DNA from 4 places in the Labrenzia sp. THAF187b genome. Region 3 is predicted to be linked to each of the others. Evidence: riboswitches for the same ligand, from Rfam matches in the RefSeq annotation. Region 3 holds a riboswitch; each other region holds the start of a gene.
The links. Region 3 has a riboswitch for cobalamin ahead of FIV03_RS17580 (hypothetical protein). Riboswitches for the same ligand answer to the same signal wherever they lie in the genome.
Positions count from the first base shown of each region.

Region 1 (5,407 bases), 180 kb from region 3:
GTTGGTCTTGCCTGTAAATTCCGCTCTGGATGAATTGTGGATTCAATGCTGCTGCTGGCGGACAGCACTGGCGCGTGCGGGCCGCTTTGGACAACAAACCTGAAAAACTGCCCACGAACCAACAATGTCAAGAACAGCATTTTCAGAAGCTGATCAGACGCACGGCGATTTGAGGCGTTGGTTGTGAGTCCCATCCAGCGGTACAGAAATCGGATCAAGTTGAGCGTGTGATCGATTCAAATCTTCCGTAGATGCCGGTCCGGATTGGTAATTCTACGCGGGCAAGGTTTCTCGTGAATTTAGTAGTGATTAGGAAAAATTGACGAGCAATTTGACCGACGTGAAAGAAATAGATGCTCGTGGGTTCAATAGTTCCAGAATAGGGCCGTATTTCCTCTTTCAGGTTCAGAATTTGTTGAGGCGGGTGCCGAAACACTTCTGGTATCGGGTCGCACTTCGACCCGGGCAACGCAATGGACCGAAGGGGCTTGTTTCGTGCTCGAAACCGTTCGATCAAGAGGAAACGCGCTGTTCAAGCGCGTCTTTGTGCGGGCAACGCTTTATGGCGTGTTCGGATTGCTGGCTTTTTCGCTGGTTCTGATCGGCATCGATTATCTGACACAGACGGACAAGATCGAGGAACGCCTTGCTCGGACTGCTCACGACAAGGCGCTGTTTGTCACCAATATCGCGGCGCGCGAAATCGCCAACAAGAACTATGGTGAAGTCGAGCGGCTTTTGAATGCGATTGCGGGTGACAAATACATCATCGCAGCCAAGGCCTATAGCCGTTTCGGTCAGGAGTTTGCCAGCGACTTCACCTCCGCAGAACCCTCGAGCGCCGTGCAGTTCAACGAAGACGCCCTGAATGTAGCGCAGTCGGGCAAGGCTCAGTATTCGGAAACCGCCGACATGATCGAATACATCCTGCCGGTTTCCCGCAGCGGGGAAGTGGTGGGGTCCGTTCTGGTGCGCATTTCGAAGCACGAGCTTGCGGGCGTTCTGAGGGAAAAGATTGTTCAGGTGGTATTGATCCTGGCGGTTCTTCTTCTTGCCTTCGTACCCGTGATTGCTGCCCTCATGTACCGGGCGACGGCAGGTGTCAGCCGCGTGACGCAGGCAGCCAATGAGGCCGCAGCCGGCTACCTCGACTGCAATCTGGAAACTGATGCACCGGGCGAGGTGGGTGACCTGCAAACCGCGTTCCGCGGAATGATGGTCAAGCTGCGCGAGAACATTCTGCGGATCGAGGAACTCGCCTACACCGATCGCATCACCGGTTTGCCCAACAGGGCCAAGCTGGACAATGTCGCGATGACGCTGATCGACCTGCGCCCCAAGGAAACAGGCAGCGTTCTTTACATCGGACTGGACCGCTTCAAACTGATCAACGACATGCACGGGCATGCCGTAGGCGACAAGCTGTTGCGGCTGGTTGGCAACCGGTTGGCTGTACTGGTCGACGAGCTGGCCAAGCCTCTGACGTCAAAACCCCCCTGCGTTGCCCGGTTTTCCGGCGACGAATTCGTCGTACTGTTACCCGGCGTCGATGATCTGCCGACGCTTGCCAAGTTGTCCAGAACGATGGTCGAGCGGCTGGGTGGGGCCTATAGAATTGGGCGGCTTTCCCTTTCGCTGACCGTCAGCGCGGGGATCGCGAGATACCCGGAGCACGGTACAACGGCCGAGGAAGTTCTGCGAAACGCCAACATGGCCATGTATGAAGCAAAGGGGGCAGGCAGGGCTCAGTCGATCGCCTACAACGATATCATTCGCGAACGGATGACCGAGCGCGAACAGATCCGGCACAGGCTGCAAAGCGCGCTGAGAGACCGCACGCTATCCGTTCACTACCAGCCGAAGGTCGACATTTCGTCCGGCAAGATTGTCGGTTCTGAAGCGCTGCTGCGCTGGAACGATGCCGAACTCGGGTCCGTGCCGCCCTACAAGTTCATTCCCGTGGCAGAAGAATGCGGCCTGATCGTTCCGATCGGGGAATTCGTGCTGGCATCCGCGCTCTCCGACATGAAATCGCTGCACCGGCAGAATGTCGATGTATCTGTCGCCGTGAATGTTGCGCCGGCGCAGCTGCAGGCGAAGGGATTTACCGGCAGAATGCTCGGGATCATTGGCGAGAGCGGGTTCTCGACGGAGAAGCTGGAACTGGAAGTGACGGAATCGAGCCTTGTCGACTATTCGCAGAACCTTCTGGATCAGATCCTGCCGATCAAGAAAGAAGGCGTCAAATTTGCAATCGACGACTTCGGCACCGGCTATTCCTCGCTGCACAGTCTCGCAAGCATGCCGTTCGACACGCTGAAGATCGACCGGTCCTTCATCATGGACATTGCCAATTGCGAGGATCGACGGACCATCGTCGAGCTGATCCTGATGCTGGCAAGACAGCTCAATCTCAACACCGTGTCGGAAGGGGTCGAGACCCAGTTGCAGATGGATTACATCAATCTGTGGGGCGGGACGCTCGGCCAGGGCTACTTGTGGAGCCCGGCGGTGCGGTTCGGCGAGTTCTCGCGAATGGTCATGAAGCGGCAAGGAGAGGCGAATGCGGCCGAGCCCTGGAGGCAGGCAGCCTCCTGAACTCCGATGAGGAATGTCCTGACGGCCGTATTTGCCTAGTCGTGTACGTCGACCAGACCTTCAAACAGAGCGTTTTTTGATCCGTCGGACAGGCATTCCACGGTCAGCGCCTCCGTGAAGGCCTGCTGGTCAGAGGCTTCGACGGGGCTTTCTGCGAGTAGCGTCAGGATCTCGTTGCCCAGGCGCAACAGCTCCGGACGGACATCCTTGATCAGGTCGGGTACGTTCTGCGGACGAGCTTCACCGCTCTCCCAGCGTTCGATCCAGCAGGTTTGAATGTCCTTGGCCGCATCGATCTGCGCCTGGAAAAACAAGGTGACATTGTCAGCCGACAGGCCGTTTTCGACGGCCTTTTCGCGGGCTGCATCCAGCACCACCTTTTCCCTCGGCAGATCCTCGACAGGTTTGTCGTTATCCGCTTTCCAGGCTGCAACCGACTGCATGAACGAAAGACGTTCGTTGATAGCGCCGAACAGCTTGTCAGGTGCCGCCCAGCCAGGAGTGACGGTGGCAGCAAGAAGCGATACCGCGAGAGCGGTCAGGGGAATCGATTTCAACATGGCCGAAGACTTTCACAGGTCACCGCCCGCGGCAAGTCTTTGGTTGTGGTCTACTTCTTTTCAACCGAACGGCTGATCTCGGTGATCACGCCGAATGCGACGGCGGCCATGATCTTCAATAGTCCGCTGTCGAGCGCCTGTTCGCGTGTCAGATTGCCAAGGAAAAAACCCGGTCTTGGTTCAGTGACTGCACCCAGAGTAACGCCGGCCAGAAGTGCCAGCTGAATGCAGCCAAGGAAAAAGACGACACCAGCGATAAGCGTTCCCAATTTGGTAAAGGGCATTGCAAACTCTCATGATGTGCTTTGTATGCGAGTGAGGTTATCTTTCGTTAGGGTTTCTGCAAGTAAAAATCACAATTACCCTAAATACAGAAAAGTTTAATAAACAAAGGTTTTGATTTTTATCTTTGATTGGATGCTTCAAAGGTCAGATTTTTCAGGTGGCTGACGCAATTTCCTGAAGAAGTGTTTCGAGATCTGAAGCTTGTCGATGGTGCTGATCCGGCTGATTTCGGTGGCGGCCTTCAGGCGGCAAAATTTCGGTGCAATGTCGCATTCAGACCGAATATGGCGAAAATTCGCTTGCAGAATATCGCCAATCCTTGCAAATCTAGACGATGCGATGGTTTCGCCCGAACAAGCGTAAGGGCGGATGAAATGGGAACACGGTGAGGCGTACCCAACAGGGACCAATACCGTGGCTGCCCCCGCAACTGTATGCGACGAGCAAAGCCCTACAAGCCACTGGAGCGATCCGGGAAGGCGGGCGGCGCAGAGACTCGCGAGCCAGGAAACCTGCCATCCAGCGGTCCCATCGGGGCCGGTTCACACCATCTGCTCGCGCACGGAGGGTGCGCAAAGGAGAAATGACATGCATATCGAACCGGGCATCGTCGACGGTGCCAAAATCGTACTCAGCTACGGTACCGCGGCTGCTTCCTTCGGCCTTCTGGGCAAAATGGCTCTCGACACGATCCGCAAAAGCGGCGTTCTCAGCCTTGCCGTTCGCTCCGTCATCACGACGGTTGCCGTATTCTGCTTCTTTGAAATCCTGCCGCATTACCCGGTCGGTGTTTCCGAAGTGCACTTCATCCTGGGCTCCACGCTGTTCCTGATGTTCGGCGCTGGTCCGGCAGCAATCGGCCTTGCTGCAGGCCTTCTGCTTCAGGGGGCGCTGGTTGCTCCTTTCGACCTGCCGCAGTACGGCATCAACGTCACCACGCTGCTTGTGCCGCTGTGGGGTGTCAGCCTGCTGGCAAACCGCATCATTCCGGAAAAGACCGCCTATGTTGACGTTTCCTACGTTCAGGCACTGGCTCTTTCCACCACGTTCCAGGCCGGTATCGTTGGCTGGGTCGCGTTCTGGGCATTCTACGGCCAGGGCTTCGGCGCCGAGAACATGGTTTCCGTCGGTTCCTTCGGCTTTGCCTACATGCTGGTGATCCTGGGCGAGCCGCTGGCTGACCTGGCTGTTCTGGCCGCTGCCAAGACCCTGGCACCGCTGACGAAGAACCTTGCTTTCGAAAACAGGCTGCACAACGCGGCAGCTTAAGTCTTCGGCTTTTTGCTGAATTCAAGTCACGAAGGGCGGCCCCGGGGCCGCCCTTTTTGTTTGTCGTTCCGACGACGCCTTGACAACGAACAATCAGAGCTTCGTTGCCTCGGTGGAGCGGATCTTCTTCCAGTTGGCTTCCGCCTTGGCGATGGTACCGGACTGGTCTTTCTGGAACTCGCGGAAGATGGCCTCGTTCAGGAACAGATAAAGCTTGCCGTCGACAACGGCCGCGAACTGCGGATCGCCGTCGAACTTCTTGCCGACTGAAACACCGAAGGTGCAGAAGCCGCCGTTTTGCGGCAGGTACTGATCCGGATGCGCGGTAAAGGCATCCATGGCTTCCTGCGATGCGAAGTAGTAGGCAACACCGTCGTGGACGGCCGTATATTGTGCGGTTCCGTCAATCCGGTTGCCCAGGCTGACAAAGGCCACGGGGTCGACACCATGAAGACCGAGCGGGCTGCCGGCGGCGGTCAGGCCGCTGGAGGTGTTGTATTCGTCCGCGGCCATTGCCGGGGCCGACAGAGCGGCAAGAGACAGCAGCGTTGCGGCAATGGCGGATTTCATCAAGGACATGTTCTACTCCTGAAAGAGTGTGAAGGTTGAAGGCCGGATTTGCTCCGGTGTCTCTACCTTGCGTCCGAAGCTGAGGCGTCTCCATGTTCGCAAGTTCCCGAAGATTTGCAGATCGT
Region 1 is NZ_CP045344.1:3,639,439-3,644,845, forward strand. It holds gene FIV03_RS16690 (MFS transporter) at 1-33, shown strand, start outside; gene FIV03_RS16695 (EAL domain-containing protein) at 496-2,598, shown strand; gene aroQ (gamma subclass chorismate mutase AroQ) at 2,634-3,158, opposite strand; gene FIV03_RS16705 (hypothetical protein) at 3,209-3,442, opposite strand; cobalamin riboswitch at 3,767-3,978, shown strand; gene FIV03_RS16710 (energy-coupling factor ABC transporter permease) at 4,032-4,712, shown strand; gene FIV03_RS16715 (YHS domain-containing (seleno)protein) at 4,806-5,291, opposite strand.
Region 1: it holds a riboswitch for cobalamin, as region 3 does, so the genes downstream of both, FIV03_RS16710 (energy-coupling factor ABC transporter permease) here and FIV03_RS17580 (hypothetical protein) in region 3, are expected to answer to the same signal.

Region 2 (5,407 bases), on a different replicon from region 3:
CGCATTTCTCTATCGAGCACGCGTCCTTCTGGAAGTCTGGCTCGCATTGGATCCAAAGGTTGGCCATTAGCTAGCATCTCGAAGTGAAGGTGAGGTCCTGTTGAAAGTCCAGTCGAGCCAACATAACCTATGATTTGTCCCTGTTTGACGCGAACACCTTCCTTTATGCCTTTGGCAAATCCGGTCTGATGATTGTAGGTGGTCGTGTACCCATTGGTGTGTCGAAGTTCAGTTCGCTTCCCATAGCCGGAACTCCAACCTGCCTTTATCACGGTACCATCTCCAGCAGCCATGATCGGTGTCCCGCGCGGAGCAGACCAGTCCACTCCCTTATGCATTCTTGAATATTTGTAGACGGGATGCCGACGCATGCCGAAGCCGGATCGGAACTTGCCACCATCAATCGGTTTCCTGAGCAGGAACTTTTTTGCGCTTTGGCCGAACGCATCATAAAAGTCAGTAGCTCCATCGTCAGGCGTCCGGAAACGGTAAAATTCCAGCGTTGTCTTGCCATTGCTCAGCGCAGCAAAGTGGATCTTAGATCCGAAGTTACGGTCATCTCTGGAGTATAGCAGCTCTATGGTAGCACCAGGCCTAATGGAGGCCTTGAAATCGATGCTAAAGGACAACATGCGAACAAGTTCATTTACAACGTTTTTTGGTATGTCTTGCTCAAGTGCAGTTTGATAAAGACTATCGTATAGCGCTGGCGTTGGCCCGCTGTGGGAGACACGATCCGCGTCAGCAAAGGCTGCTGCTGGAAAGGTGCTAGGCGGCCGGGCTTTGATGTAATCGCCGCCGTCTGATTGGGCAACGGTCGCTTCGTGTTTCGTATCGCTATACAGACTGATACGCACGGGCAGCTTTCGCTCCGGATCGTCCTGTGAGGGCGCGTACGCTATTCGGAGTCGTTGTCCGTCTTCAAGTTTGGAGATTCCATACAATCGCTGAAACGCAAGTGTGATCGATGCAGCTTCTACTTCTGGAACCTGCTGATTTAGGAGGGTCCCCGTAAGGTTTTGCCCCTGAGCCACTGGCACAATGCTTTCATCCATTCCGGCTAACCGAATATCGTCATCGCGTTTTGACACGAAAGAAACGTTTTCCGGCGTTATCCGAACCGCATAGCGCTCCAAATCTGGCTGAAGCGCCAAATTGAAGTCGAAACGCCCAGGATCAATCACTGCTTCATAATCCATGTTAGTTGCATCCACCGAACGGGTCCGGATAAATTTGCGAACTTTCAATTCAATTTCCGATTCTGACAACGTCTTGTCCAAATCGAAATCCGTGTTCGATGATGGAAATGGTGTAAGGCTTATACTGACATCATTGGCCAATTTCACACCGTACAGCGAGTCGGCAAGAAGAGAAGTTGCAACTCCCTCGGTTGCCCCTGTCGCTTCTTTCTCCGCACTCCTAGAAAATATGTTCAGCGTACTGAAGGCCGGAATTTGAGATGCAAGCGACGGGTCTTTCTTGGTAGCAAGCGTAGCGCTGATGAAAATATGTGGTTGAGCGCGAATGTTGTCTCTGTCGCCCTCACGGGAGACAATATTCACATCTATTAATTGCTTGCTGGAATATTCAGTCGCCGATCGCAGAAACCTGTCTTCTTTGCTGTAACCGTTGTTCGAGATCGACAACTCATTCAATAAAGCACTCGAGGATTTCGCCCTTTCAACTTCGTATTGGCCATCAAAGGCAGCGAATAGCGCGCCGCCCATCAAGAACAGGGATGTGACGCCAGTGAGTGCTGAACCAGCGAACCAGCGCAGTGAAACCCCTCGTCGGTCCGACATGCCATACACCCCTTCGTAACCAAGCAGCGGCGGTTCTTGACCGAGCTCGATTTTTGAGGACTGGGGGTTTTGGGTAGCGTCAAAGTGCATTGCTATCTTTCGGAAGTTAAGCAACCAATTTGTGGATCGAATTCGTTCGTGCAGCGCGGTGTCATTTGATTGCCATCACCATTCGAACATATCCCGTTTGTTGTTGGTTACATCCGCGAAGAGGCTACCTCTTCGTTCACCAAAGCTCGCAGTTCTGCCTCGCCAAACGAACTAAGGTGACGGCCGTTAACGAAAAACGTGGGTGTCTGGGTTACGTCTAAAACTTCGGCATCGGCGCGGTCCTGATTAATACTCGCTGCTATAATGCATTCTGGGATCTGAGTTCGCGTAGCTTTTGGGTCGTTGCCGGCCTCTTTAGCTACATTGGTCGGGGCACAGAACACTAGCCAGTAAGCGCGCGCAGGCCCGTCGCGGTCCAGCAGAATGGGCAAACCTATAGCCGTTACCTGTTGCCAGGAATTCACGAGATTGCGATTGGGCCATAAGAAGTTCCTGAGTCGGGTTTCCAAACTGGTGAGTTGTTTACACCCTCTAGCCACTTTAGGTTCAAGCGATTTCGCAATTGTCGGAATGAAATTGTTAAACACAGTACGATCTAACTCGCATGACGAATAATGTATTGCTTTGTACGTTTTCGCTATGCTGTGCCACCGCTCCTGTCAAAGGTGACCGAATGAACCGTATTATCGTTTGCAGTACATGCAAATGCGACCCTTCGCCAGATCTTGATGCATTGCGTCGATCGTTGAACGAATCAGGAATGGCGATTGAGGTTACACAGATTGAATGCATGGGGGCCTGTGAACAACCGATTGCGGTGGCGTTTCAGGGGGTTGGTAGAGCGGCATACCTTTTTTCAGGCCTCATCTTTCCAGACGACATTGCTGACATCATCTCGACGGCCCGAAATTTTCTGGCAACGGACAAAGGCTGGATCGAAGACGCCCGACCATGTGGACGTCTCCGTTTCTGCCTCAGAGCGCGCATTCCGGCGCTATAAGCCTATTCCACGTTCACAGTCACCGTAGCCTTAAGCGGTTCCGTCTCGACAGCGAGCATGCGGTGATCGTTGGAATTGAGCGTAACCTCAACCGTCGCATCACCTTTTGGAAGAGTCGGCAGGTGGAGCCATGCACTGTAGTGCCGCGCGACCTTCACGCCATTTACATATACGTGGGCATGGCCCTCGCCCAACACATGATCCGAGCCTGCCCGCTCCGGAGCAAAGCTGAAATTTTCCGTCATGATATGAAGATTGTAGCCGCTAACCGGATCCTTCGAGACACTGATTTTCAAGGACGGTGCATCGGGACCGCCAGGTACAGAGGTAGTCCTGTTGTGGTTGTGGCCAGCGGTTTGGCCGGAATGATTAGTTTTGAGCTCCACTGATGCGGTCTGCATCTGGTGATCGCTGGCTGATGAGTGGTCATGACCGTCAAGAGCGACACCATTGCTTGCGGCAACAACAAAGCCGATGCCTCCGCCAAAGACCAGCCCGATGGCGAAGAGTGCGAGAGAGCGTTCCATGGGGTTTCAGGTTTCCTTAAAAAGAAACCGGGCAAAACGAGATGTTTCGCCCGGTCGGTTATGATTTAGATTCCGGATCAGGCCGCCTGCGTTGCGCCGACCCTCGCCCCCTCGCGCTGCCAGAAAAAACCTGCAAAACAACCAAGCAGAAGCCAGGCTGCCATTCCGACGCCAAAGGCACGGCTGGCAAACATTGCCCCGATCTCGGTCGGAACTGGGCCGGTGAAGGTGTCCGGCTCTGGCGCGCCGATCACGTGTGGTGCCAGCAGCAGCATTGCTGCTGCGCCCCAAGCCATCCAATTGCGGCCGAATGCGATCAGCCACAATCCGGCGCCTGCGGTAAGGACGGTCGCCCACCACCAGATCTGCCGGGCAAAAACATCCGCCGCCGCGACGCCGGGCACTTCGGGAGCTAGGCTGAATCCGGGCGCGAAGTGGAACGCGACGAACCCTGCAACACCCCAAAGCAGGCCGTTGCGACCCGTTATAACCGCACCGCGCATTTCGGCAATTGCCATGCCGGCGAGCAGAATGAAGGCATAACCGGTATAGGTGAGCATCGTGAAGATGACGCTCAGGCCATCGCGCAAAGGATCGATCCCGCCCAGCTCTTGTTGAGCGCTGACTGCCTCGGTTCCGAAATGGACCAATTCCCCCGATTCATAAAGCTCCGCATGGAGAAGGACTGGCTGAACAAAAATAAGCTGTAGCAGGGCCGCGATAAGCCCCGCCGCAGCACCAGCGAACAAGCCGCTGACCAAGAGGCGAGTCAGCATTTTAGTGACACGGGAATCCGGTCGCGTGGCGCACATCGTGTGCTGCGTCGTGCAAAGCGCTCGCCTGCACGTGACCCGTGATCGAAATAATCGCGACACCCAGTACCGCAGCAAAAGCAAGCGATACGATTTTCGTCGCGGAAACGGTGGTTTTTGCAGATTGTGTCGTCATTTTATCCTCTTTGCTGTCACACCCGACAGAAGGGTTTTCAGTGAATGTCTGGCAGGTCTCCTGGCTCGCGGGTCGTGGCGCTTTGCCGGGCCTTCCCCACAACATTCGTTGCAAGTGGCATGTCCGGTCAGCACTCTCCGCATACAGTCGCGGGGGCGGCTTCGGCTCCTGACGCCCTGCATGGGTCCGCCATATCCGAATTCCCTGTTCGTTTCCCAGCACTTTGTGCCGAATGGAAAACCAAACAGGTTTTATTATGGCGCATTTTTTTTGATCGCGAAAGCACAAATCCGACACGTAATTGATGCGTTCGCGATGACATTCAATGCCTGGGAACTTGCACACTGTCGGTGCCGAAGCTCGATTTCAAGCCGGTCGACAGGCGACGGGGAATAATGATGGATCAGACTGTTTTCTCTGTCGGGATATCGAAAAATTCCTGCCGTCCCTGGTCCTTGAAAAGCAACCGCCGGGCCATCTTTCACTCCATACTATGACTGCCGATGACCCATGTCTGTGTCCGAAAACGTCCGATTGCGTACAGGGGCAAAACACCCTGTCCACAAATTACCTTGACATCATTCTGGACAGCTAACTAATTTGAACAGCCTTTTCGGACAGGAATGACGCTATGTCACGCACCTTTGCCTATACCCGCGTGTCAACGACCGGACAGACGACGCAAAACCAGTTAGAAGAAATCCGGGCGGCGGGGTTCCAGGTCGACGACCGCCGGATTGTGACCGAGACTATTTCCGGCAGTGTGCCGATAACGCAGCGTCCGGAATTCGCTCGGCTGGTGGACCGTTTAGAGCCGGGCGACATTCTCATCGTGACGAAACTCGATCGCCTCGGCCGGGATGCGATAGACGTCAGTTCAACAGTAAAGGCATTGGCCGACGAAGGAGTACGGGTATACTGTCTTGCACTTGGCGGTGTCGACCTGGCGAGTTCCGCCGGCACGATGTCCATGAACGTGCTCAATGCCGTTGCCCAGTTCGAGCGGGATTTGCTCATCGAGCGAACGCAGTCAGGCCTAAGACGTGCCAAGTCCGAAGGGAAAGTTCTGGGTCGGCGGC
Region 2 is NZ_CP045347.1:63,136-68,542, reverse strand. It holds gene FIV03_RS31210 (M23 family metallopeptidase) at 1-1,892, opposite strand, end outside; gene FIV03_RS32090 (DUF1636 family protein) at 2,458-2,853, shown strand; gene FIV03_RS31200 (hypothetical protein) at 2,856-3,380, opposite strand; gene FIV03_RS31195 (CbtA family protein) at 3,458-4,156, opposite strand; gene FIV03_RS31190 (CbtB domain-containing protein) at 4,158-4,328, opposite strand; cobalamin riboswitch at 4,361-4,588, opposite strand; gene FIV03_RS31185 (recombinase family protein) at 4,960-5,407, shown strand, end outside.
Region 2: it holds a riboswitch for cobalamin, as region 3 does, so the genes downstream of both, FIV03_RS31190 (CbtB domain-containing protein) here and FIV03_RS17580 (hypothetical protein) in region 3, are expected to answer to the same signal.

Region 3 (5,407 bases):
TGCGCGTGTCGTTGTCGATGACATCAGTCTTGCCCGGCAGCTGGCCGGCGATGGTCACGGGCTCGCTCTGTTGCCTGTGAGCGAGATTTCCGATGACCTGATTTCAGGCCGCCTCACACCTGTGCTCGCAGACTGGCAAGGGCAGCAACGGGATATCTTTGCGGTATGGCCCACCGGGCGGCTGCTCAATGCCCGGGCGCGCTGCCTGCTTGATTACATGGAACCGTTCATGGCAGCGCTTCCCGTATTTCAGGGGACTGTCGTCCAGCGTGATCCTGCAAGATCCGCTTGATGTCCTACGCTGTGTAGGGATTGCAGCGGATGTAGCGCGGCTGATCGATGTAACTGGACATGACCGCAAGCCATGCGTTGCATTCGCCTTGAGTCTTGAAGCAACCGGCCTGGGAGATGATGTATTTCTGGCTAAAATTGAAGACCTTGCCACCGGCAATGCCTTTCCAGCCGCTGCCGGTAAAGGTGCGGCAGTCATAAGCTGTGTTGTAGGTGCTGGGGATGTCCTGCCGGTTCTTGGTGAAAGTGGGGGAGAACAGCAGCGTTTCCACCACATTGCCGCCGGTCGTGTCGTAGGACTGACATGCGGCAAGGCTCAGCGTGGCGGCCATGACCGGAACCAGGCGCAACCCCTTTTTCAGCCCATCAGCAAGGCGGTGCGGAAGTGTGCGGTAGCAGGTCATCACGGGCTCCAGTGAACAGCGTCGGTACGGTCCAGGACCGTTCAATTGATTGATTTGCAACAACTCTCACATGAGCCGAAGACTTGGTCAAAATCAAGTCACGTTCGCTCGGGTGGTACCCGCACAAGCGTGTGAAAGTAATTTAGGTTCCTGGGCGTGCGAACTGCTCCGCACGCCCGGATAATCTTCGGGTCTGACGAAGTGTCAGGCCTTGTCGGTCACCAAAAGGGCAAAGGCCTGGGTCTCTGCGACTTCCTTCAGCCGGTCGAAACGGCCGGAAGCGCCGCCATGGCCGGCTTCCATGTTGGTTTTCAGCATCAGCAGCTTGTCGCCAGTGCCGGTTGCCCGCAGCTTGGCGACCCATTTGGCCGGTTCCCAGTAGGTTACGCGCGGATCGGTCAATCCGCCTACCGCAAGGATGGCCGGATAGTCCTTTGCCTCAACGTTGTCATAGGGCGAGTAGGACGCGATGTAATCGTAGGCTGCCTTGTCCGTGATGGGGTTGCCCCATTCCGGCCATTCCGGCGGCGTGAGCGGCAGCGTGTCGTCCAGCATGGTCGACAGAACGTCGACAAACGGAACTTCGGCAATGATGCCGCCGAATTTTTCCGGTGCCAGGTTGGCAATCGCACCCATCAGCATGCCGCCAGCCGAGCCGCCCTGAGCGACGATGCGATCGTGCGAGGTGAAGTTTTCCGCAACAAGATGGTCTGCTGCGGCTATGAAGTCGGTGAAGGTATTCTTCTTGTTCTCGCGCCGCCCATCCTTGTACCAGTGGAAGCCCTTGTCCTTGCCGCCGCGAATATGGGCGATGGCGTAGACGAACCCCCGGTCGACCAGCGACAGGCAGTTGGTGTTGAAGCTTGCGGGAATGGTGATGCCGTAGGAGCCATAGCCGTAAAGCAGCAGAGGTGCGGAGCCGTCGAGCCTGGTGTCCTTGCGGTAGAGCACAGACACCGGCACGGTCTCGCCGTCGGCTGCGGGAGCCATCAACCGGCGGGTGACATAGTCGTCCGCATCATGGCCGGAAGGCACTTCCTGTTCCTTGCGCAGAACACGTTCGCGGGTCTCGACATTGTAGTCGAAGGTCTGCGATGGCGTTGTCATCGAGGAATAGGTGAAGCGGATCGTGCTCGTGTCGAACTCGTAGCCGCCGCCAAGGCCGAGTGAATAGGCCTCCTCGTCGAAGGCGATGGAGTGCTCGATGTTGTCTGCAAGCCGGCGGATCACGATGCGCGGCAGGCCGTCTTCGCGTTCCAGCCGCGTCATGAAGGACTTGTAGACGCAGTGCGACAGGATCAGGCATCCTGCCTTGTGAGGCACAAGATCGGACCAGTTTTCGCGGCCGGGATTGCCTTTCGGCGCAGTGACGATCTTGAAGTCCTCGGCGCCGCCTGCGTTTGTCAGGATGTAGAGTGTGTCGCCGTGATCGTCGATGGAATACTCGATACCGGTCTCGCGCTCTGCGACAAGCACCGGTTCGGCGGTCGGGTCGGTGGCCGGGATCATCCAGACTTCGGATGTCTCGTGATCATGAATGTCGATGACGATGGTGTCGCCGGACTGGGTCTTGCCGACGCCCATGAAGAAGCCGGCATCCTTTTCCTCGTAGACGAGAACGTCGCTCGCAGGGTCGGAACCGACTTCGTGACGGAAGAGTTTCGAGGGCCGGTGGTTGGCGTCGAGGCGAACGTAGAACACATAGCGGCTGTCTTCCGAGAAGACGCCGCCGCCGCCCGTATCCTCGATGGCGTAGTCAAAATCCTTGGCAGACTGGGCGTCGCGCAGCCTCAGTGAATAATATTCCGAGCCCTTGTCGTCATAAGCCCAGGCGATGAGCTTGTGATCCGTCGACTGGCTAACGCCGCCGATCCGGAAATATGCCGTTCCTTCGGCTTCCTTGTCGCCATGGAGAAGAACCGTTTCCGCGCCGCCGTCACGCGGGGTGCGAAAGAAAACCGGTTGCTGGCCGCCGGTTTCATACTTGAGGCCGTAAGCGAAGGGGCCGTCGGGAGCAGGAACCGAGCTGTCGTCTTCCTTGATGCGGCCGCGCATTTCCGCGAAAAGCTTCTCCTGCAGAGCCTTCGTCGGTGCCATCTGCGCTTCGTGATAGGCATTCTCCGCTTCCAGATAGCTGCGGATGTCGGCATCCAGCACGGACGGGTCTTTCATGACCTCCTGCCAGTTGTCCGCCCTCAGCCAGGCGAAATCGTCCTGGCGGGTAATGCCGTGGGTCTCAAGGGTGAGGGGGCGCGCTGCGGCGCGCGGGGGAAGGGCATCCTGTTTCATGGATCGGAGGTAAGATTTTTGAGCCTTGAAGGCAAGGGTCAATACTGCCGAGGCGGCAGGGTGTTTCCGCCTCCTGGCCATCCTGCCGTGCTTTCAGACAAGAGCGGCGACCTGCAAAAGTCTTTGACATTTTTCAGGCGTTCGCGCACTTAGGAAGAGATGGTTCCCGACTCCGAACTCCGGACCGGGATTAAAAGGGAACACGGTGCGACGAGCCCGAAAGGCTGCAAATCCGTGACTGCCCCCGCAACTGTGAGCGGTGAGCAAACCTGAAAGCGCCACTGGGGAGACCCCGGGAAGGATCAGGCAAGCAATGACCCGCAAGTCAGGAGACCTGCCATTTCACCTTAAACCTTAACCCGGGCGGGGTGCCCCGGAGGAGTGAGTGACATGGCCAATCGGCACCTGCCGGCAAAGTTGCACATTCGGTTCCTGACTGCCCCGCGAAATCGCGGAGGGCGATATGAACCGGAAATTTTCTGCTGAATTCTCAAGACTTGCCAACCTCCTGACCGAGGCTGATCCACTGGCGGCGCGCGCAGTGCGCGCGATGGTTCCTGATGGGCTGCAAAAATCTGTTGTCAGCAAGAATGTTGGTAATGTAATAACATTACATGATGAATGTGCCAAACCTACCCGATCCGGCCGTGCCAAGTGCAACCAGGAAAGCAATGCCTTTGCTTTTCCGCAGCCTCCTGTCGGTTCACTGGCAGAAGCCGTGGAGGCGCGTCATGAGCAATGATCCGCACAAGATATTCGTCTGCACGACCTGTCGTCACAATGGGCAGGCTTGCCATCCCGGATATGGGCTGATCTGCAAGCTGAAGAGCGCAATGGCACAGGCAGTGCCTGTCGTTGGAGACGAGTTCGAAATCAGCGGAACAGCCGACATGGAGAGCTGTTCGAGACCTTGCACGCTGGCATTCAAGGCCACCGACAAGGCGATCTACCTCTTTGGGGACATTGAGGACGATACGGACATCGACGACCTGGTCGACTACGCCAATCGGTATCGCCAGATTGAAAATGGATGCGAGGTGACCGAGGAAAGACACGGCAAGCGCTGGAGCGCATCGCAAGGCCGGCTTCCGGCAGCGATGATCGTTTCGGAAGCTGACGGGACGGCGTTCTCATGACTGGGGTCGATCTGTTTGTTCGCGAGGTCAGCTGGAAGACGGGGCAGGGCAAAACCATTCTGCATCCGCTCAGCTTCGATCTGCCTGCCGGTGAGGTTCTTGGAATTGCCGGCGCCAATGGTGCCGGCAAATCCACCCTGTTGCGGCTGCTCTATCGCTTCCTGAAACCGAAAACGGGCGAAATCCTTCTGGATGGCACGGATCTCTGGCACATCAGTGCCAGGGAGGCCGCCAAAACGATCGCCGCCGTGCTTCAGGAGCAGCCGACCGACTTTGCCTTGTCCGTGCGCGAGATCGTCACACTCGGCCGGCGTCCCCATGCAACCGGTATTGCCGGCGCAGGCAAGCGGGACGCCGAGATCGTCGATGACTGTCTCGTGAAAATGGATCTGCTGTCCTATGCACAAAGAGCCTTCGGCACATTGTCCGGGGGGGAAAGGCAGCGGGTGATGGTGGCCCGGGCGCTGGCGCAAGAACCAAAGCTTCTGGTGCTGGATGAGCCGACCAACCATCTGGACATTCGTCATCAGCTCGAGATCGTCGAGCTGATTGCCGATCTGGACATTACCATTGTCACCAGCCTGCACGACCTCAACCTGGCAAGCCGTGTCTGCGACAAGGTCTTGCTGTTGCATGAGGGCCGACTGGTTGCCCAGGGAATGCCGGAGACGGTGCTGACCCCCGGCAACATTGAGCAAGCCTATTCGGTACAGGTCCGACTGGAGCAACTGTCTGCCAGCCGCGAGCGCTACCTGACCTTCCATCTTTGAATTTCTGGAGACTTAATATGAAAAAAATTGCCCTGGGCCTCGCGCTCGCCTTTCTGTCTGTTCCGGCATTTGCGCAGACGAGCGTGGACAGCTGCAACCGCACGGTGACCTTCGACACGCCGCCAAAAGCAGCCGTTTCGAATGACGTCAATCTGACCGAGATGATGCTGGTACTTGGCCTGCGCGACCGCATGGTTGGTTATACCGGCATTTCAGGCTGGAAGACGCTGGACGCGGAGATGCGTGAGGGCATTGCCGAACTTCCGGAACTCGCGTCGAAATATCCGAGCAAGGAAGTGCTGATCGGAGCCGACGCCGATTTCTTCTTCGCCGGCTGGAACTACGGCATGAAGGTGGGCGGTGAAGTGACGCCTGAAACGCTGGAGCCGTTCGGCATCAAGGTCTACGAGCTGACCGAATCCTGCATTCATATCGGCGACAAGCCGAAGGCGTCTCTGCACGATCTTTATAACGACCTCCTCAACCTCGGAAAGATCTTCGGTGTTGAAGACACCGC
Region 3 is NZ_CP045344.1:3,824,201-3,829,607, forward strand. It holds gene FIV03_RS17565 (LysR family transcriptional regulator) at 1-292, shown strand, start outside; gene FIV03_RS17570 (hypothetical protein) at 297-695, opposite strand; gene FIV03_RS17575 (S9 family peptidase) at 900-2,984, opposite strand; cobalamin riboswitch at 3,128-3,341, shown strand; gene FIV03_RS17580 (hypothetical protein) at 3,448-3,726, shown strand; gene FIV03_RS17585 (DUF1636 family protein) at 3,716-4,120, shown strand; gene FIV03_RS17590 (ABC transporter ATP-binding protein) at 4,117-4,890, shown strand; gene FIV03_RS17595 (ABC transporter substrate-binding protein) at 4,908-5,407, shown strand, end outside.

Region 4 (5,407 bases), 780 kb from region 3:
ATCCAGTGGTGCGGTTTGGGCACCTTGCACCAGAGCGCGGTAGAACGTGATCGCTGCAACAGGTCTTTCAGGATCCCGCCAGGAGGCCTTCAGTTGCGCTATATCGGGGGCGGCCTTGCCAGCAAGATAGATACCCGCGCGAGGAAGGGGCACCGGATGCGCGGGCTCCTCGCCCTTTCCGATCAGGTGCGCTGCATATCTCAAGGCATTGGCGTAATTCTCCGCACCGCCTTCCACACAGTATCGCCAGAAGCGATGCACTTCCGCTGATGATCGGGTGGAACGAGACGTCAGTTCTTCGTCCCACTTGTCGTCGCCCGGAATGACGATCAGATCGATACCATTCGCGCGGACTTCTTCTTCAAACCTTTCCAGGCCGTAGCGCCAGTACTCCACTCCACCCAGAATTCTCAGAACGATCAGCCGAGAGCCACGGACGGTCTGTTCGGCATAAAGATCGACCGAATAGGGATGCGACAGGGCCATGAGATTGGCGAGCCGCAGGTCTGCACGGGCTGTTCCAAGCCGTGATTGCGCAGCGGCAAAGCTTCCCAGCTCGGTGTCTGCAGCGGATAGGAACAGAATGTCGGCAGGGGACTGGTCGAGGTCGACCGCGTCCCCGCCGTCATCGATCCGGCGCGTCTGGCTGGCGAGAATGTGCATGCTTGGTCTTTATTTCCAGCTTCTATCCAGCGTGTCAGGCAGCAGCCGTCAATTCACCCAGCAGGCTACGAACCGCAGTCAGGTCGAGGCCCTTCAAACCGATCACGACCAGTCTGCCGCTGCTCTCGGCGCCGGCGGCGAACCAGGTTTCGACACGCGGTCCGACAGCTTGAACCATTGCAGGCGCTGCCTTGCCCTCAATTTTTACAGCCCCCTTGATGCGAAGGACGCCTTTTTGCGCCATGGCTTCCAGAACCTTTGCCTCAGCATCTTTCAGGCTGGCGAAAGACGAGACTGCCAGCACGTGACTTTCAAAATCGTCGTGATGGTGATGATGGTCGTCATGGCGATGATCATGATCATCACCATCGTGATCGTGATCGTGATCGTGGTCGTGGTCATCATGATGGTGGTGATGCTCGTGCCGATCAGCCATGTCGTCCTCGGCAGCAGAGCCCCTGCCGAGCAGAACTTCAATCGGAAGCGTGCCTTTTTCGGATGTGACCACGTGAACCGCCGGACGAACATCGGCGGCGATCTTCTCATGCACCTGCTTCAAGGCGTCTTCGGAGACGAGATCTGCCTTGTTCAGAACGACGAGGTCTGCGCAACGCAATTGGTCGTGGAAGAGTTCTTCAACCGGACTGTCATGATCAAGAGCTTCGTCGGCAGCACGTTGCGCGGAAAGTGCATCTTCATCAAGTGCGATCCGGCCTTCGGCGAGTGCTGCAGCATCCAGCACCGTGACAACACCATCTACCGTTACCTTCGGCTTGACGCTCGGCCAGGAGAAGGCCCGAACGAGCGGCTGCGGCAGAGCCAGACCAGAGGTTTCTATAACGATATGCTCCGGCGGATTGTCCCGCGCGAGCAGCATTTCCATGGTTGGCAGGAAATCGTCGGCAACGGTGCAACATATGCAGCCATTGGTAAGCTCAACCACCTCTTCCGCGGCGCAATCGGGATCAGCGCATCCATTCACAAGGGACCCGTCGAAGCCCATGTCCCCAAACTCATTGACGATAAGGGCAATGCGTTTGCCATTGGCATTGGTAAGCAAATTGCGGATCAGCGTGGTCTTGCCTGCTCCGAGAAACCCAGTGACGATCGTTGCCGGAATTTTTGCGCCCGGCTGCAAGGATGAAGTGGTCATAATTTGATATCCGGTTGTGAGGTGGGTTTCAAAAGTATCGGCAGGCCCGCAGCAACGAAGACAACCTGTTGGCACCTATGCGCCATATCCTGGTTCAGTCGTCCCTGCACATCGCGGAACGACCTCGACAGACGGTTCTCCGGCACGATCCCCATACCAACTTCGTTGGAAACGAAGACGCACGGCCCCTGAAGACCCTTCAGAACCGCGCAAAGCCGCGCCGTTTCGGCGGGGATGTCCTTGCCTGCAAACAGCAGGTTCGACAGCCACAGGGTCAGGCAGTCAACAAGGACCACCCGGTCTTGCCTGCATTCGTTTTCAAGCACGTCCGCAAGTTCGAGCTGTTCTTCCACGGTGCGCCAGGACGGTCCGCGTTGATCTTTATGAGCGGCGATCCGGCTGGTCATTTCATCGTCGTGGGCAGCACCAGTCGCGATATAGATTTTTTGCAGACCGGTTTCATGGACAAGCTTCTCCGCGAACCGGCTTTTTCCGGAGCGGGCACCGCCGAGGACCAGCGTTGTCCTCTCGCCGTTTGAATGCGTCATTCCTTCTCCCAGCCGTCCGCCCGACAGCGCCATAGGGTTGACAATGTGACGGCCGGTCTCCTGGCTTGCGGCTCAGCGCGGTCTGTACCCCTTCCCGGCCCCATCAGGACGCCAGTGGTTTTCGTACAGCCACTCACCGCTCACAGTTGCGGGGGCAGCTCCGGATCTGGACTTGAAAAAGACCGCACCGGATTCCCGTTTCATCCGGATCAGGCAAGGCCTTTTCCGGAACCGTCAGTTTCTTCCTAAACGTATCTTGAGGCCGACACAAGCAGCAGAAAGTCGCTGACGACTAACCTTGAAAATCGGCCAGGCAGTCAACACGGACGCCTTCTTGCGCCAAAGTCAGAAAAAGGCACAACGGATTTAGTCTGCCCGGGGTGTTCCAATCGTAGCGAAACGTAGGGTTTTCCAAGCGCGACAGAACGCCTAGCCATCTGAAATATATCGAGTTTTCCACACCGAGATCAAAAAAATGACGGCTTGATGAAAAAAACGCCCTCGGGGGCTTGGCAAACGGATCAAGCCTTTGATATACGCATCTCCATCGACGGGGCGGCAACGCGCTGGCCCCGAGCGTGGTGATCCCCAGTAGCTCAGTTGGTAGAGCAAGCGACTGTTAATCGCTGGGTCGCTGGTTCGAGTCCGGCCTGGGGAGCCATCACCACCTATTCCTAATCCTCCCGAATGCTGCATTTCTGAAGACCGGAACGCTGTTCAGTAACCGGGTTGATCTTATTAACGCGTGATCTTGCAGCAATCTGCACCGCCTCAAAAATCGACAGTCATTTGATGCGAACTCGTCTTTCGCGGCAGTAACGTTCGGTACCATCTTCCTAAACAACATTTCCTGGCTACGTTTAAAACGAAGATCGCTCCTCCAGTGGCTCTGCGTTGTTGAATCGCGCTTCTTGATAAAGCTCAAGGTTGCTCCTATCGTAATTTCTCCTAGGGGAGCATCATGAAGAATCGCAGCTAAGTCCAGCGCCCCTGAACCCGCAAATCTTCAAATGCGTGGTACCTTTTATGAGCGGCGACAACACGCACACCATTGCCACCGTAACCGCAGCACCAGGTTATGCCGAATTTCTTGAAGCCTACTGCGACAAGGAACAGCCCCTGCTGATCAAGGGATTGGCGAAAAACTGGCCCGCGCGGGAAAGGTGGCAATCCGGCCGATTACGAGCAGAACTCCATACGCTGCCAAAGGTCCGCGACAGAGGTGTCTTTTTCGTCAGCCGCTCACCAGTACTGGAACAAGATATCGAGATGCCGGAATTCCTGAAGAAAATCCTCGCATCCGACCGGATAATGCAAGATTCCGTTGCCTGGAGATTCTGGATCAACAGCAGGAACAACCGGACAGAATTCCACTACGATACCAACGCCGAGAATGTCATCACCGTTCAGGTGAAGGGTCGTAAGGAATGGGTACTGGTTTCGCCCGAAACACCGTTACCGTGCTACCCGTTCACCAACTTCTCTCTGCTGAAAGACGAACAGCGACTGCTACGGAACAAGCGTTTCTACAAATTCGACCTGGAAGAAGGTGATCTTCTCTATCTGCCTCCCCATTGGTACCACCGGGTGGTTGCCAAGGAAGACGAAAACATCAACATCAATTGGACCTTCACGAAACGCGAAACCGTGGTCATCTCGAAGGAATTCAAGCGTGACATGGAGCGGTGCGGCCTGCTGCATTCATTCAAGAACAGTGATTCCGCGCTGGTACGGCGCTGTTACGAAACTGCTATCCGCGCCCTTCCGAATGTCGGCGGAATTGGGTGGGGTCTGAAATCGTTCATTTCTTCACCCTACAAGCCAAGCCGCGGAGCGTTGGTCAGCCGCTTCTTCAAGGAATTGCTGCAAATACCAAATACGCTGCTGACACTTCCAAACGTTCGCTCAACGCTGAAAAAGGTCGACAAGACCTAACCGGCAAACGCGCTGCAAATCCCACAAGTTTGGCGCAGTTACCAAACCACCAGAGTATTTGCCGGGCTACGTATTCGAGAATTGCTCTCCCGCAATCCATACGCCCTCAACCTCATAGGCATTGCCAAGCTGTACGAAGTCGGCCGGGTAACCTTCTTCTAAACGACCGAGCGGGCGTCCAAGAACGTCCGCAGGATCACTGGTCGCCATTGCAAGAGCAGCTTCAACCGGAAGCTCGAGTGTACCGGTAAGAAACTTCAAGGACGCCGGCAAATCTATATCGGCGCCGGCAAGCGTGCCGTCTTCGAGGGTCAATGTGCCATCGCGGCGAAAGATTTCCCGACCTCCGAGAAAGAAGGACGTAACATCGGTGCCGGTCTGGGACATGGCGTCGGTAACGATAAAGATCCTGCCCGGGCCGGTCTTTGACTTGAACGCGACCCGCATCGCGACCGGGTCGACGTGGACACCATCAGCAATGATGCCCACGTTGAGCGCGCCCAGATCGAGCGCGGCACCCACAAGGCCGGGTTCGCGGTGTTGCAACGGGCTCATGGCGTTAAAAAGATGGGTGACCATCGAAGCACCCGCTTCAGTCGCAGTCTTGCACTGCCGGTATGTTGCTCCGCTGTGGCCAAGACTGACGTGAATTCCCGCGTCAGCCAATTCCCGCACCTGTTCTGGTGGCACCGTTTCCGGTGCCACCGTCATGATGAGGCTTGGCAATTCCCGCGCCGCGCGCAGGTAGAGTGCCATGTCTTCGCGGCTCAAAGGCCGGATCAGATTCGGGTCATGCGCGCCCTTGCGCCCCGCAAACAGATGTGGCCCTTCGAGATGCAGACCGTGAAACCCCTTCACGCCCCGCGACCATGCGGCGATTCCCAGATCAACGACTTTGCGCGTCACGTCGGGCGTGTCCGTGATCAAAGTCGGTGTCAGGGCTGTTGTCCCGAGGCTGACATGGGCGGCGCAGATACGTTCGATATCGTCGACTGTTTCCGCATCCCCCAGCATCAAGCCACCGCCGCCATTGACCTGCAGATCGATCAATCCCGGTGCGAGAATGCCGTCGCCAAGATCGACAGTCTCTACACCAACGGGCACCTGA
Region 4 is NZ_CP045344.1:4,603,047-4,608,453, forward strand. It holds gene cobN (cobaltochelatase subunit CobN) at 1-663, opposite strand, end outside; gene cobW (cobalamin biosynthesis protein CobW) at 698-1,816, opposite strand; gene cobU (bifunctional adenosylcobinamide kinase/adenosylcobinamide-phosphate guanylyltransferase) at 1,813-2,364, opposite strand; cobalamin riboswitch at 2,397-2,615, opposite strand; tRNA gene FIV03_RS21220 (tRNA-Asn) at 2,950-3,025, shown strand; gene FIV03_RS21225 (cupin-like domain-containing protein) at 3,391-4,299, shown strand; gene nagA (N-acetylglucosamine-6-phosphate deacetylase) at 4,366-5,407, opposite strand, start outside.
Region 4: it holds a riboswitch for cobalamin, as region 3 does, so the genes downstream of both, cobU (bifunctional adenosylcobinamide kinase/adenosylcobinamide-phosphate guanylyltransferase) here and FIV03_RS17580 (hypothetical protein) in region 3, are expected to answer to the same signal.